One region of the Paenibacillus sp. P2(2022) genome, then DNA from elsewhere that is predicted to be linked to it. Evidence: riboswitches for the same ligand, from Rfam matches in the RefSeq annotation. Region 1 holds a riboswitch; the other holds the start of a gene.
The links. Region 1 has a riboswitch for FMN ahead of MMB75_RS07495 (DMT family transporter). Riboswitches for the same ligand answer to the same signal wherever they lie in the genome.
Positions count from the first base shown of each region.

Region 1 (7,768 bases):
GGGCTGCGACGAGTTTCGGACCCATCTGTCCGCAACCCATGCCCTCCGCTGAAAGTATGACCGGAAATCTGGTGGAACCGCCGCAGCAGTCCGAGGATTGCTTGTATCTGAACATTTGGACACCGGCTTCGAAGGCTCCTGAGAAGGGACGTCCGGTGCTGGTGTGGATTCATGGCGGTGCCTTTGTCACCGGGTCTGGGATTATACCTTTATATGACGGGGAACGCATGGCGAAGAATGGCAATGTTGTTGTAGTTACGATCAACTATCGGTTAGGACCGTTAGGATTTTTGCATTTGACTCCAAAGGGGAATGGGCTGACCTCAAATGCCGGACTGTTGGATCAAATCGCTGCGCTGGAATGGGTTCGGGATCATATTTCTGCCTTTGGCGGCAACCCGGACGAAGTAACGGTGTTCGGTGAATCGGCAGGCGCGATGAGTATTGCCGCTCTATTGGCGATGCCAGCCGCTGAGGGGCTGTTCCAGCGTGCAATTTTGCAAAGTGGAGCATCGCAGGTGTTGCCAGCTGCACAGGCTGAGCAAGTGGCGGCTGTGTATTTGCAGCAACTGGGTGTGGATGCTCAGCATCCTGAGCGATTGTTTACGCTGCCGACAGATGCGTTGATGCTCGCTATGGCCAAAACACATGAAGTCATCGGACCTGGGATGGCGATGATTTATCAACCCGTTGTAGACGGGGTGACCTTGCCGGATCTACCCCTGTCGGCAATCGCCCAAGGTTCAGCAAAACAGGTATCTGTTATGATTGGAACGAACTTGCATGAAGGGAACTATTTTATCCGCAAAGAATCCCATCTGATGAACAAGCTAACAGCACGTCAGGCATTGGAAATGATGACAGGTATGTCCGACATTGGCGACCTGATAGAACCTTTTCCAGTTACCATTGAGGGACAGGCACAAATGTTGACCGATCTCATTTTTTGGCGTCCCGCGTTGGCTCTTGCCGCTGAACAGTCGGTGTATGCATCGGTATGGATGTACCGTTTTGATTGGACACTGCCGGGCCATCCTACCTTTGGACAAGCGGTTCACGGTGCAGAAATTGCTTTTGTTTTCGATAATCTGAAGCTGCTGGATAAGCTGGGATTAGAGATTCAACCTTCGATGGAGAAGCTTGCTCATGATATGCAGCAGGCATGGGTTGCTTTTGCACGGGATGGGGAGCCTATGCTACCTGAGCGAGCATGGCCGATGTACGACAGGCAACAGCGAGCTACAGCCATTTTTCATCAGGATATTATGGTGGAACATGATCCAGAAGGGGATAGACGCCGCCAGCTAACGGGGCAGATGAGCATATAGGTAAGTACGAGGCATCGTCTAAAGGAATCAACGAAAAAGCCTTCGCCCGTATTTTGTATGCGGGCGAAGGCTTTTGTTACTAAACAGATGCAGTGCTGTTGAGCTTTCGTTGGTGAAATTTCAATAATAGCTGTGGAAGCTAAATCTTAAATCGCTTAACAAGCTCTTGCAGGTCCTGTGCCATGTTGGACAACTCCTGTGAGGAAGAGGCGATTTCCTCCATGGCTGCCATTTGCTCTTGAGCGGCAGCAGAGGTTGTCTGCGAACTGTCCGCCGAATTGCGGGATAGGCTTGCCAAATGGGTGACAGTGGCGGAAACTTCCTCTGTACTGGCAGAGATTTGTTCAGCAGCAGCGGACACACTTTGAATTTGTTCCACGATATGAGAAGTAGAGCGTTCAATATTCGTAAAAGCACCTTCTGCATCTTGGCTGATTCGTAATCCTTCACCTACCTGATTACGAACATTACCGTTCATCGTGGCGGTAGAGCGCTGAATCAAATCGAGCATTTGCGTAATGATCTGACTGATGGAATCGGCGCTTTCCTTGGACTGTTCCGACAGCTTGCGTACCTCTATAGCGACTACAGCAAATCCGCGCCCAGCTTCGCCTGCTCTGGAGGCTTCAATAGATGCGTTCAGGGACAATAAGTTAGTTTGCTTGGCAATGGCAGCTATAGCCGCATTCATTTGCTTCGCATCGTCCGAGAGCTGTGATAGCTCATCCATCAGGCTAGCCGTTTGGCTTACAGCTTCCAAAATGCGGTCCATTTGTGTCCGCACATGACTGATCATTTGACTACCTTGAGCTACGTCCTGCTCGGTTTGTCCTGCTGAATCCACGATGGAGCTTGCCGATTCGGCAATCGTGCTGACACCCTTCGCCATTTCTTCAACAGCATTGGCGGTTTGCTCGGATGCCTCGGCGCTGGTCGCTGCATTTTCCGCGGATTCCATAACTGTTTCCGCTACATGTTGCACGGACTCCGTCGTTTGCTCTGTGCTCTCCTTGATTATCAGGGAAGAGGAAGCAAGACGGGAGGAGGTTTGGTTGACTTCGGAGACCATTGAATGCAAGGAATGCGTCATCTGGTCAAAATTCTGTGCCAGCTCGCCGAACTCGTCTTTTCTAGACAGATTAACACGTTCGGTCAGATTTCCATCACGGACGATCCGTGTGCCTGCTTGCAGCTTTTTGAGTGGGATCAGGAATGAGCGGACCATAAGCACTATGATGATCGCAGCGGCCAGTATGGAAATAACAATTACAATCAGGCTTTGCTTCAGAATCGGTTGGGCTGCATCACTGTAATCCTCCAGATCCGATAGTGCAACAATGTTCCAGCCGGTGAGAGGGTCCTTAAGTGTAAAGGCCAGTACGTCCCGATTCATAAATTGAATTTGCGACACAGAAGGAGTATCATTTTCACCGGTTGCCGCCACTTCGGGAAGGCCCTCCATGGTGTCAGCTGGTTTTTTGCCTGTCTTAGTAAAGGCTGTCCCTGTCCCGGATACAACTTTATGATCAGAATCAACAATGATGAGTCCTCCGCGTTCACCTATCTTCACAGACTGTAGACTTTCACCCATCTTGTCCAGATTCAAAGCCAATGCAACAGCTCCTTCACCGTCCTTGAGCGTTGCCGATACATTAACTACTAAGTTCCCTGTCGTAACGCTGGCAACTGGAACACCGACGAATACCTTGCCCTTATGTAGCATTGCGTTTTTGTACCATTTTCTCTCCCTAGGATCATAATCAGCCTCCTTTTTTATCGGCGAACGGATATATTGTCCTTCCGTATTGCCAAGGAGCGCGGCATCTAACTCAGGATGAGCTTTGACGATGACGTCCAACTTTTTCTGAAGGGCTTCTTGGTTGGAACCAATGGAATCAGATTCGATCTCACTGGTAAGCACGTCTACGTCTTTTATAATCGGTGCCACATACTGATTAACATTGCTTCGGATCAGATACAGATTCGTGTTTACGGAAGCAGCCATCTGCTGACTGAGCTGTGTCGTGGCCCCCTGGTAAGAAAAGTATCCAATAAGTACGCTTGGAATCAATAACACAGCCAAAAAAGATATTATTAATTTTGTCCTCATTAAATAAAACTGCCTGAGAAACCTGTTCCACCACGGAACTGTTTGTTTTGCTTTAGTCATCGTTTTTTCTCCTCTGTGTCAGATGATCACTACATAGTTTTATTCGACATAAATCGACTAATTTTATAGATGTAATCTTTAAAAACGAGGAATAGTACACTTTTTTTGAGAAAATAGGTCTTAGGAACTAATGTTAATATGAATATGAATACATAAAAAGCCAAATCAGAGATACAAAAGCATCTTCACGATTTGGCTTGGATGAGCATGAAAGAAGATTAAGCTATTAATTTTTCTGCTGACGAGAAATCATAAAGAGTGTAATCCAGATCAGCATAAAACCAGTCAATTGCGCTACGGTAACGATTTGCTGGAAAGCGATCCAGTTAATTACGACACCAACCATGGGGAAGCTCAATTCTGCCATCGTAGCATAAGAAGCTTTGGTTGTACTTAAGCCTTTGTAATACAGTAATAAACTGAGAAGACCCGGAAGCAATGCTTGCAGCAGCAAGTTGATAATTACAGCTGCGCCCGCCCATGTACCTGTAGGCATATTCCACGGAGCATGCTCCACCGAGGTGAGAACAATGAGCAGAGGGAGCGCCACCATGAAGCGGAGGGAGGTTACTGTCTCATATTTCATCGAACGAAGCAAGTAGCTACCCATAACGGTCGAACCGCCCCACAGAACCGCTGCACCTAGTGCGAGCAGACTACCAATGTGAACAAAATCATGAACATGCCCAAAGGGAAGCGACCAACCGAAGGTTAGAAGATACGTTCCGAACAGAGCGATGACAATTAATATTCCAAAATGACGCGGTAGCATTTCCTTCAATATAACGCGGGCCAAAATAATAGCAACCAAAGGCTGAAGCTTCTGGAGCAAAAGAACTGCATTCAGATCACCGTTGCTGAGTGCCATGGTGAAAATCACACTGGCCAGTGCCGAGCCGCCCCACGAGACGAACAAAATAGCGAAAACCTGACGAAATCGTATCGTTTTGAGCTCCTCGCGATGCTTCCACAGCATCGGCGTCAGAGCGATAAAGAGCAGCACATGCTCCATCAGTACGATTTGTGCTGAGGTAAATGACTTTAACAAAATAATACGAAACAGCGGGTCTGCACCCCACAAGGCCGCTCCGATCGCGACTAGCCAAAAACCGCTTTTCATGTGGGAGCTACGATCAAAACCTTTGGATGATAGTACAGTTGATGATTGACTCATACTTATTTAGCTCCTTGCGAATACAGGACCGGTGGCACAAAAACCCCCGTCCATGGCGAAAGCCATGCAAGACGGGGGTTGATCAAATAAACTTGCCGTTTGATACAAGTTAAATGAAGTTACTGCAAAAACTATAGCGCAGCATTCATTCACTTTGCGGCATGTTCATACTTCGATCTTCTTCCATCCGGACTTTACCGTCGGCTTTGGCATCTCACCAAATCAGTCCGTATCCTGTTGCCAGATACAGAGTCGCGGGCTTAGCTCCATGAGCCATACCGCCGGTTGGGAATCTCACCCTACCCCGAAGATCCTTATTCCGTTTTTTAATTTCTCCTATAGGATATACCTGTTTTAGAATGAAGTCCAGTGAAAAATGTGTGTATATCTAACAAGGATTTTCATCTTTTTTTGAAAGCGTTTCACTAAAATCTATATTACTAAGCAATATCCTTATACTCAATGCGCCGAATTGCCGCATAAGCCACAATCATTCCCAGCACAGAGAAGCTGATTTGCACAGGGGCAATGGAGCTAAGTGTAGCGCCGTTATTATTGGAGAAAAGCAAGGCTACAACCAGAATCGAGGTCACAATAGTCGTGGGTACTGAGTATCTTCGCATTCCCATATACAGCGGAACCAATCCCATAAAGCTGGCGGCCACGGCATTGATTAGCGTCCGCGCGGATTGTTCGGCCAGTATGGAAAGAGTAAGCTTATCCGGTACAATCATGACAAACTGGTTGAGCAAATGAATCGCAGCCGTAATGATGATTTCCGATATAACAACAGACAAGAACGTAAACAGCAGCACAATCAAGAGTTTGGCGATCATCAGCTTTTGACGATGAATCGGATACATGAACAAGATTGTAATCGATTTGGACTTAAATTCTCCTACGATAAAACGGCATAGCAGAACGGAGGCAAATACAATAAATGTGGCTCTCACCATATTGTCCATGAGATCAAGAAGCTGAGCGTACTGTGTAAATTCGGGTACTCCTTCATTTTGGCTGTCCAGCGCAATAATACAGAGCAACCCTAAAATACAGGCGTTGGCGATCAGTGCTGAACGGATATAACCCGCCAGATGAAGCTTTTTCATCTCCAACTGTATTAATCTAAGCATGGGGCTCACCTCCATGTAACAGACGTAAAAAGTAGTCTTCCAGCGTACTGCTTTTCTGATGAATGGAATCGACTTCTACATCATTTAAAATGAGCGTTTTCGTAATTTGCTTCTGCGGTACACTCAGATCGTAAATACGTATACTCTGTTCATTGAGTACCTTTATATTATTCAGACTCAGATGATGGGAGAGGACGTAGGCCGCTTTTTTACAATCGTTGGTCGTAAATTCGATGTATTCTGTATTGGTATCCCGTACCTGTTCCATCGAAACTTCCTCAATCAGCTGTCCGTGATTAATCACGCCTATTGTATCCGCAATCTGCTCTATTTCCGCTAAAATATGACTGGATACGAGCAGCGTCATCCCATATTCCTTGCATAGCATGTGGAATAACTGCCGAATTTCCTTAATTCCCACTGGGTCCAGACCATTAATTGGTTCATCCAAAATGAGTAGCTCTGGCTTGGTCGCAATGGCCCGGGCAATCCCGAGACGCTGTTTCATTCCTAGTGAAAAGTCTTTTACCGGCTTGTCACCCGCATTCCGCAAGTTCACTAATTCTAGCGCATCCCGGACAGCCTGTTTATTATAATAGCCCATGTATTCACAATGAAGTTCGAGATTTTGATGAGCCGTCAGTCTATCATAAAAAATCGGGTATTCAATAATTGAACCCATCCGTCCGAGCAGATGATAAGACTTTGGCGTTAGCTTTTCACCGAACAGTTCAATCTCACCCGATGTCGGCTTGAGCAGGTTGGTAATCATTTTCATGATCGTTGTCTTGCCCGCCCCATTGGGACCGAGAAAGCCATAGGTTTCCCCCTTGCGCACATTCATACTGACCCCTGCTATAATTTCATTGCCCTTCATGGCTTTGGTCAGATGATGTGTACGTACTATGTAAGTCATGGGTGTTCTCCCTTCGTATACTGTTGATAATTCAAGAATACAGGGCGAAATGTTCATTTTTCTTTCGTAATTATTACAAATTTATTAAGTTGAGCAGTTCGCTTAATAATTGATCTTCTTCAAGGTAAAAGAGAAGACGGTCCGCTCATAAGGTTTGCTGGTCAATTGTATCTCTCCGTTCATGCATTCAACCAGGCGCTTGGCAATCGTAAGGCCCAGCCCACTGCCCTGTACCGCCTTATTGCGGGAATCCTCAAGTGTGTACATGCGTTCAAAAACCTTATCCTGCTCCGGCTCCTGTATGCCTTTTCCACGATCCCACACCTCTACGCGTACCGTATCTTGCTGTTCTGACAGCGCCAGGCCAAGCGTTTGGCCCTCTGTCCCGTAGCGAATGGCATTCGAAATCAGATTGCTCAGCACCCGCCCAATGGCTCCTTCGTTCCCCAAGGCATGAATGGGATGCTCCGGGATGTCAATATGTACCGTAAACCCCTGAGCCGTCAGCAGATCATAAAACTCCAAAATGCTGCGTCTGCACAGTTCTCCTATCTCCAGTCGGGTCAGTGGAATGTCCGTATCGTTGGCTTCCAGCTTCGCCAAGCTAAAAAAGCTTCCGATCAGCTCAATCGCTTCGCTGGTCTTTTGATGAATTTTGGATAGCAGCTTTATACGTTCTTCTGGCAAAATATCCGGATCGCCATCCAGCATCTCGGCATATCCAAGCACAACGGTCAGCGGAGTCTTGAGATCGTGGGAGATGTTCGAAATCATTTTGCGCATAGCGATTTGGCCCCGGTTGTAATCGGCTGATACTCTCAGATTTAAGTCTAGTAGTCGGTTAATTTCCGTCATGAGTCGTTGCAGTTCAACGTCACCTGTGACATATAGCAGCTTTTCGGCATGATTCACGGTGACGATCCGCTCTAGTGCGGTTCGGATATCCTTTAGTTTGCGCTTGTAGGCTACACGTTCCCGCCAAAGCCATATGATAACGACTGACATCATGAGGACGACAATCCATTCGGAAATGATTTCGATGTTCAT
Region 1 is NZ_JAKWFI010000002.1:73,098-80,865, forward strand. It holds gene MMB75_RS07485 (carboxylesterase/lipase family protein) at 1-1,328, shown strand, start outside; gene MMB75_RS07490 (methyl-accepting chemotaxis protein) at 1,468-3,498, opposite strand; gene MMB75_RS07495 (DMT family transporter) at 3,725-4,672, opposite strand; FMN riboswitch at 4,844-4,988, opposite strand; gene MMB75_RS07500 (ABC transporter permease) at 5,113-5,805, opposite strand; gene MMB75_RS07505 (ABC transporter ATP-binding protein) at 5,798-6,721, opposite strand; gene MMB75_RS07510 (sensor histidine kinase) at 6,824-7,768, opposite strand.

Region 2 (7,768 bases), on a different contig from region 1:
GCTAACTTTGAAAAGCTGGCAAACAGCGGTTACTACAACGGATTGAGCTTCCACCGCGTCATCCCGGGCTTTGTTGCTCAAGGTGGTTGTCCGATCGGTAATGGTACAGGCGGTCCTGGCTACACCATTGACTGTGAAACAGCTACGAATACAACCAAGCATGCCAAAGGCGTTCTGTCCATGGCTCATGCAGGTCGCAACACAGGTGGCAGCCAATTCTTTATTTGCTACGCTCCACAGCCGCATTTAGATGGAGTACATACTGTATTTGGTAAAGTAACCAAAGGTATGGAATTCATTGATGCTGTAAAACAAGGCGACAAAATGAAAGAGGTTAAAGTATTTGACGTGTAATTTACCATTACATGTATGATATGAATTCCTTTAAATAGCGTTGCATCTAAGCCGTTCTGTCTTTGGACAGAGCGGCTTTTGTTGTCTTTTGTTTGACGGTTTGCTGATTTTTACAATCACGTAGGTATTACAGTGCGTAAGATCACATTCGAAAAGTAAGTGTTGTGATAGCCTTTTCATAAGAATGCATTTTCCATTTATTTTATATGAGTATTCAAGCTCAGTAAGAGTTGGAAAAGAAGGGGGCTTATCACATTGTCTATTTTAACGCGCACAAATCGACTCGGATTTTTTGAAATCCGGCTGGAATCCATTGGTGGACTCGGCGCTAATCTGGCTGGCAAAATGTTAGCCGAAACCGGGGTGCTTGGTCTAGGGCTGAATGCTTCAAATTTCTCATCCTATGGTTCGGAAAAGAAGGGAAGTCCGGTTAAAAGCTTTGTTCGCTTTTGTGAGCCGGAGGTGGATATTCGGGATCACAGTCCGATTGAGCAACCGCATGTGGTAGGCATTTTCCATGAAACATTATACAAAACGGTAAATGTGATCAGCGGACTGCCAGCGGATGGGATTGTAGTGGTCAATTCCACACGTCCGGCAGAAGAAATACGGGCTGATTTGGGACTGGTATCCGGTACATTAGCAGTGGTCGATGCAATGGGGATCGCACTGGAAGAGCGAACCAAATTGAATACGTCCATGCTGGGGGCCTTGTTCCGTGTCTGTGATTTCTTAGATCCGGAAGCAATGAGATCGGTTATACGCAGTACCTTTGAAAAGAAAAATCCACAGTTGGTAGAACCTAATCTGCGTACGTTTAACCGTGGATTTGAGGAAATGGAACTACACGTATATCCGGTTACGGATGACGCGCAGGATCGGGTTTTTGAACGTCCGCAGCCTTTGCTGGGGTACGAAACGCAATTACTGGGAGGCGTTATTGCGACTCAGGGAAACAGTATGACGAGAGATGTTAGTGGTTCACGTCAGGGTTATGTGCCTGAATATGAAGCTGATAAATGTACCCATTGTGCCAAGTGTGATTCGATCTGCCCGGATTACTGTTTTGTATGGGAAGAGCAAGCAGACAAACGCGGAAGAATGATGCCGTTTTTGCAAGGGATTGATTACCAGTATTGCAAAGGATGTCTGAAATGTGTAGATATTTGCCCATCGGGGGCGTTAAGCTCGCGTCGCGAGCAATGGGGCTGGGCGGAGCAGCATCGTGTTGCCCACCAATTTCCGGTATATGAAGGAGGGCGTGCGTAATGGCAAAACTGGAGGAGGAACTCAAACAGACGGGCGCCGCACAAGTGACAACGTTCGAATCCGGTAATGAAATGGCAGCTACGGCGGCTGCGCAGATCAATTATCATATGATGGGATATTTCCCGATCACTCCATCGACCGAGGTAGCGCAGTATCTGGATCAAATGAAAACGCGTGGTCAGCATAATATTAAACTGGTTGCAGCCGATGGAGAACACGGATCGGCAGGGATTTGTTATGGAGCTGCGGCAGCTGGAGCGCGGGTTGTGAACGCCACCAGTTCGCAAGGTTTCCTGTACATGCTGGAGCAGTTGCCTGTTCAGTCAGGTACCCGTTTCCCTATGGTTATGAACCTGGTGACAAGAGCTGTCAGTGGTCCCTTGGATATTCGGGGGGATCATTCGGACCTGTATTATGGTTTGAATACAGGCTGGGTCATTTTGACGGCAAGTACGCCGCAGGCTGTGTATGATATGAACATCATAGCCCTGAAAATCGCAGAGCATAGCGATGTACGGTTGCCTGTAATGGTCGCATACGACGGTTTTTATACATCTCATCAAAAACGTAAAGTGCAATATTTTGCCGATGCAGAGACCGTGCGCGATTTTGTAGGCCCCAATCCGAACCTGAATTATCCGAATATTACGGATTTTGATCATCCTGTCACTGTGGGTGCGCATATGAACGGTGATGACCTGACGAATAATCACGTTCAACTGTCCGAAGCGTTGAAGCTTTCAGAAGGAGTATATGAGCAGGTAGCAGCAGAATATGCTGCTTTATCCGGTCGGGAATATCCGATTTTGGACCTGTATCATATGGAGGATGCTGAGGTTGCGGTATTTCTGCTGAATTCGGCGGCTGAATCGGCCAAGGATGTGGCGGATCAACTCCGTGCGCGTGGCATTAAAGCTGGTGTGATTCGTCCGAATATTATCCGGCCGTTCCCAGCCGCACAACTGCGGGAGGCGTTGCGCCATGTCAAGGCGTTGTTGGTGGGTGAACGTGCAGATTCGTACGGATCAGATGGCGGTAATTTGACCCACGAAATTAAGGCGGCGTTGCAGGAGGACCCACTGAATCAAACCCTCGTATTGAGTCGTATCTTTGGCTTGGGAGGAAAGGATTTTTATGCGGAAGATGCAGAGGCGTTCTTCCAGCTTGCGATTGAGGCGGCAGAGGCTGGACGAGCGGAGAAGCCCTTTGATTATTACGGGATTAATCCGGGTTCAGCGGACAAGGTGATGCCGCAAGTCATGCAGCCACCACGTGGCAATGCATACCGTACGGGTCTGATTCAGGTTACGCCGGACGAGGCAACCGGGAAGCTCAAAGTCAAGGTACCACCTCTGCGTTCGTTAACAACCAAACCACGCCGTCTTACTCCGGGTCATGGGGCTTGTCCTGGTTGTGGAGCCTTGTCTGCACTAGAACTGTTTTTTAAAGGGATTGAAGGCGACATTGTTGTACTGTTCCAGACTGGCTGCGTATATGTGGTGACGACAGGGTACCCATACACATCACACAAGCAACCGATGATCCATAATCTTTTTCAAAACGGGGCCGCTACCCTTTCAGGAGCGCTGGAAGCTTACATGGAGATGAAGCGACGTAATGAAATTGAGATGTCGGATGATCCGACCTTTATCATGATCAGTGGTGACGGCGGGATGGATATTGGTATGGGTTCTGCGATTGGTGCGGCTCTGCGTAACCATAAACTGATCATGCTGGAATATGATAACGAGGGATACATGAATACAGGCTCTCAGCAATCGTACTCCACTCCAATGGGGCATATGACGAGTACGTCGGGTGTAGGGAAAATGCAAAAAGGGAAACAAGGGCATCATAAGGATACTGTGCAAATTATGGCCGCCTGTAACATCCCGTATGCCTTTACAGCAGCCGAAAGTCATCCGCAGGATATGCTGCGCAAAGCCGCCAAGGCTCAATGGTACGCCAACAACGTGGGTACGGCATATGGTAAAATTCTGTGCGCCTGCCCACTCAACTGGAAATCCGAAGACAGATTGGGTACTAGCATCGTGGGCGCCGCAGTCGAGTCTTGCTTCTTTCCTTTGTACGAAATCGAGCAAGGGAGCACGACGATTACGTACAATCCGGAAGACAAGGGAAAACGGATTCCAGCCGCAGAATGGCTAAAATTAATGGGTAAAACGAAGCATCTTCTCAAAGAGGAAGCAACGCTGGCTACCTTTGAGCAGGAAATTGAGCGTCGCTGGACTATCCTGAAAAAGAAACATGAAATTTCGGAGTTGTAATTCTGTTTTTTGCATAATAATTGTGTAACATTGTTAGCCGCTGTTTCGGTACCGGTTCGATTGAGATTCCTAGCGCTTGCTGCGCCAGGAATCTTTTTTTGCGTTTATGGGTTGAAGCATAAAAAAACAGGTAATGATTTCCGATATAGGAGTGGAGGCCTATAGAAGGTATGTTATAAAGTCTTCTTCTGAATTTTAAGATGCAATGAGGTGCAGGTAATGATTAAGCTGAACACAGTTGAAATAATTGAAATTATAAAGAAGCAAATCCCCAAGGTTATGAACATCACGCCAGTGGAACTCAAGTTTACGGATGATTTTGGACGGGCATCGCTGGCGGCAACAGAACACAAATTCACGCTGACGAACCAGCATTATTCTGCCAAGGTGATGGATTGCGTGTTAGAAACACAAGTGCGCCCTATTTTAATGTGTGAAATTATTTATTTTCTAAAATGCGAGTTTATTGATGGGCATGTGGATGTAAGACTGGATTATGAAGCATGTTCTGAGGGAGAGCGAGGACCTGTTGCTTCAGCTGTCATTACCTTTGATCATGATACGCAGCTTGGAGTCGACGAACTGAACGATCTGATTGACCTGGCGCTTCATATGAATGATAAAACCTGGTTTGAGGAACTCTCCACTCAATATGTCAAAAGCAAAGCAGGAGCTTCGATTAGATAACTTGCTTTTTTTAGAAGTCGGTGCTAATATACGTAACAAGTTTAATGTTAATTCAATTAAATAAGAGCAAGATCCTTCGGGGCGGGGCGAAATTCCCCACCGGCGGTGATGACATGTTTGTGAATCGCTTCTGAGAACACAGCATGGCTTAGTCCGTGACCCGGATGCTGAACAATCAGCAGAAGGTGGACCTGGTGCAATTCCGGGACCGACAGTATAGTCTGGATGGGAGAAGGATACGAAGCGCATGTGCATGACGTGACATGTGCCAATTTTTAGCATACGTAAAAGTACGTACGGCTTATTTCGTTGTAGGACAGCATCGGACGACAGCTTTTATTAAGCTTTCTTTTCGATAGTGTTCTGAGCGTAATTGGCTGTATTGTCATCATGCTTTCTGTTGGCAGACCTATGATTTCATGTCATTTTAATACATGTATGAACTGCGCTTGTATACTACATATGTGACTCTCATCACCCCCATGACGGATTGAATCCTGACTGGGGGTTATTTGCGCTTACAGCTGATGAATTAGGGATAAACTGAAATGTAGTGGAAAGGAGTGAAAGCATGTTTACCGGATTGGTCGAGGAAGTGGGTCGCATTCAAAGTATTTCCAAAAGTGGTGAAGCGATGGTGCTGGGTATTTCGGGTTCTGTGGTATTGGACGATTTGAAAATAGGCGACAGTGTCTCGGTGAATGGTGTTTGCCTGACGGCAATACAGATTGGTACTAAAGATTTTAAGGTTGATGTGATGCCTGAGACTTTTCGCAGCAGTAATCTAAGGGAACTCAGATCCGGCAGTCGAGTCAATTTGGAGCGGGCGATGGCGGCGAGTGGAAGATTCGGAGGACATATCGTACAGGGACATGTGGACGGGACGGGTACGATTCGCGGAGTGACATCAGAGCAGAATGCGGTAGTGTTCGAAGTTGAGCCTTCTGATCCAGCATTATTTAAATATGTTCTTCTCAAAGGGTCAATTACAATTGATGGTATCAGCCTCACAGTTGCGCAGCGGACGAGAAATAGCTTTGCTGTATCAATTATCCCCCACACCTTAGCCGAAACGGCCTTACAAGCCAAACGTGAGGGAGATACCGTGAATATTGAATGCGATATATTGGGCAAATATGTGGAGCAACTTTTACATTACAGAGGTTCAGCGTCGATGGAGAGAGCCGATCAAGCCCCACTTAGTTTGGACTATTTGGCGAAACACGGCTTTGCCTGATACAGCCTGTTACAGAATAATAGAAAAATTGGTTCAGGAGCATTCGTGACACAAGACATAAGGAGGAGAGGGTTATGGATAGAGGCATCCAAACAAGTGCAACGACAAACATCATGGAGCAGGATGAGTTGCACCATGACGAAGAGATTCGATTGGATTCCATCGAAGAAGCATTGGAGGATTTAAAGAACGGCAAAGTCGTTATTGTAGTGGATGATGAACAGCGGGAAAATGAAGGCGACTTTATCGCTTTGGCTGAAAAAGCATCGCCCGAGGTGATCAATTTCATGATTACAGAAGGTCGCGGATTGGTCTGTGTGCCGATCACACAGCACCGAGCCAAGGCATTGGAATTGCATCCTATGGTAGAGCAAAACACAGATTTTCACGGTACCGCCTTTACGGTATCGGTAGATCATATGAAGACAACAACGGGGATTTCAGCGGCCGAGCGCTCTTTGACTGTTCGTGCCTTAGCCGACGAAGGAATCACGGGAAGCGATTTTCGCAAACCTGGTCACATGTTCCCGCTAATTGCTCGCGATGGTGGGGTCTTGCAGCGTGCCGGTCATACTGAAGCGGCTGTCGATCTGGCCCGACTCAGTGGCTTTAAGCCTGCCGGGGTCATTTGCGAAATTATAAAGGAAGATGGTTCGATGGCCCGCTTACCTGATTTGGTCGTGATCGCCAAGCGACATCAATTGAAGCTGATTAGCATTCAGCATTTAATCGACTACCGTCGTCGTTTGTCATTGTAAATAATTTTAAAAAAGAGAGGTTGATAAGCATGGCACGTTTTCTGGAAGGTAATCTCGTATCGAATGGTTTGAAGTATGGTATTGTGGTGGGCAGATTTAATGAATTTATTACAAGCAAATTGTTGAGCGGTGCACTTGATGCACTTCAACGACATGGTGCACAGGAAGGTGAAATTGATGTAGCGTGGGTGCCGGGTGCATTTGAAATATCGCTTATTGCACAAAAAATGGCCGCAAGTGGAAAGTATGATGCTGTCATTACGCTTGGCACGGTTATCCGTGGTTCTACTTCACACTATGATATCGTCTGCAATGAAGTGGCCAAGGGTGTGGCGGCAAGCAGTCTGAAAACGGGTGTCCCTATTATTTTTGGTGTAGTGACTACGGAAAATATTGAGCAGGCCATAGAACGGGCAGGTACAAAGGCTGGTAATAAAGGTTGGGATTCTGCGCTGGCTGCGATTGAAATGGCCAATCTCGGTAAGCAGTTCTAATGATATAAATGGCTGAAAGAACGGCATAAACTGCAAAGTGGAAAAGGGATTAGATTGTTAAGCAAGGCGATGACGTATATACTACAGAAAGAGGGATTGATAACGTAGAGCATAAGTGCTAATGGGGAAAGGTATTGTTGAATGATGATTGGAGTAAGGCAGGGGGAAGCACATTGACAGTCGTAAATTACAAGCTGGAAACATTCGAGGGTCCGCTGGATCTACTGTTGCATCTGATTGATAAAGCCGAGATCGACATTCAGGATATCCCGATTAGCGATATTACTGATCAGTACATGGCTTTTTTGCACAGTATGCAGGAGCTGGAGCTGGACATTACAAGCGAGTTTCTAGTGATGGCGGCGACGCTCTTATCCATTAAGAGTAAATTGTTGCTTCCCAAGCCACCTGTGATGGAATATGACGATTTGGATTTTTATGAAGAAGAAGACTATGATCCACGTGAGGAACTGGTTCGCAAGCTGGTGGAGTATCGTAAATACAAAGGGATTGCTCGCCATCTGAGCGAACGGGAGTGGGAACGTAGTCTGATTTATGGCAAGGAGCCGGAAGATTTGAGCGCATTCCTGCCAACCGAACCCGCAAATCCGGTGCATGGGCTGCATGCGAGCGATTTGGTCGCGGCCTTTCAGCGTGCATTGCGCAAAGCTGAACGACGTA
Region 2 is NZ_JAKWFI010000001.1:942,330-950,097, forward strand. It holds gene MMB75_RS04030 (peptidylprolyl isomerase) at 1-354, shown strand, start outside; gene MMB75_RS04035 (2-oxoacid:acceptor oxidoreductase family protein) at 610-1,623, shown strand; gene MMB75_RS04040 (thiamine pyrophosphate-dependent enzyme) at 1,623-3,911, shown strand; gene MMB75_RS04045 (IDEAL domain-containing protein) at 4,131-4,598, shown strand; FMN riboswitch at 4,667-4,839, shown strand; gene ribE (riboflavin synthase) at 5,170-5,835, shown strand; gene ribB (3,4-dihydroxy-2-butanone-4-phosphate synthase) at 5,910-6,593, shown strand; gene ribH (6,7-dimethyl-8-ribityllumazine synthase) at 6,623-7,087, shown strand; gene MMB75_RS04065 (segregation and condensation protein A) at 7,261-7,768, shown strand, end outside.
Region 2: linked by a shared signal. The riboswitch ahead of ribE (riboflavin synthase) and the one ahead of MMB75_RS07495 (DMT family transporter) in region 1 are both predicted to bind FMN.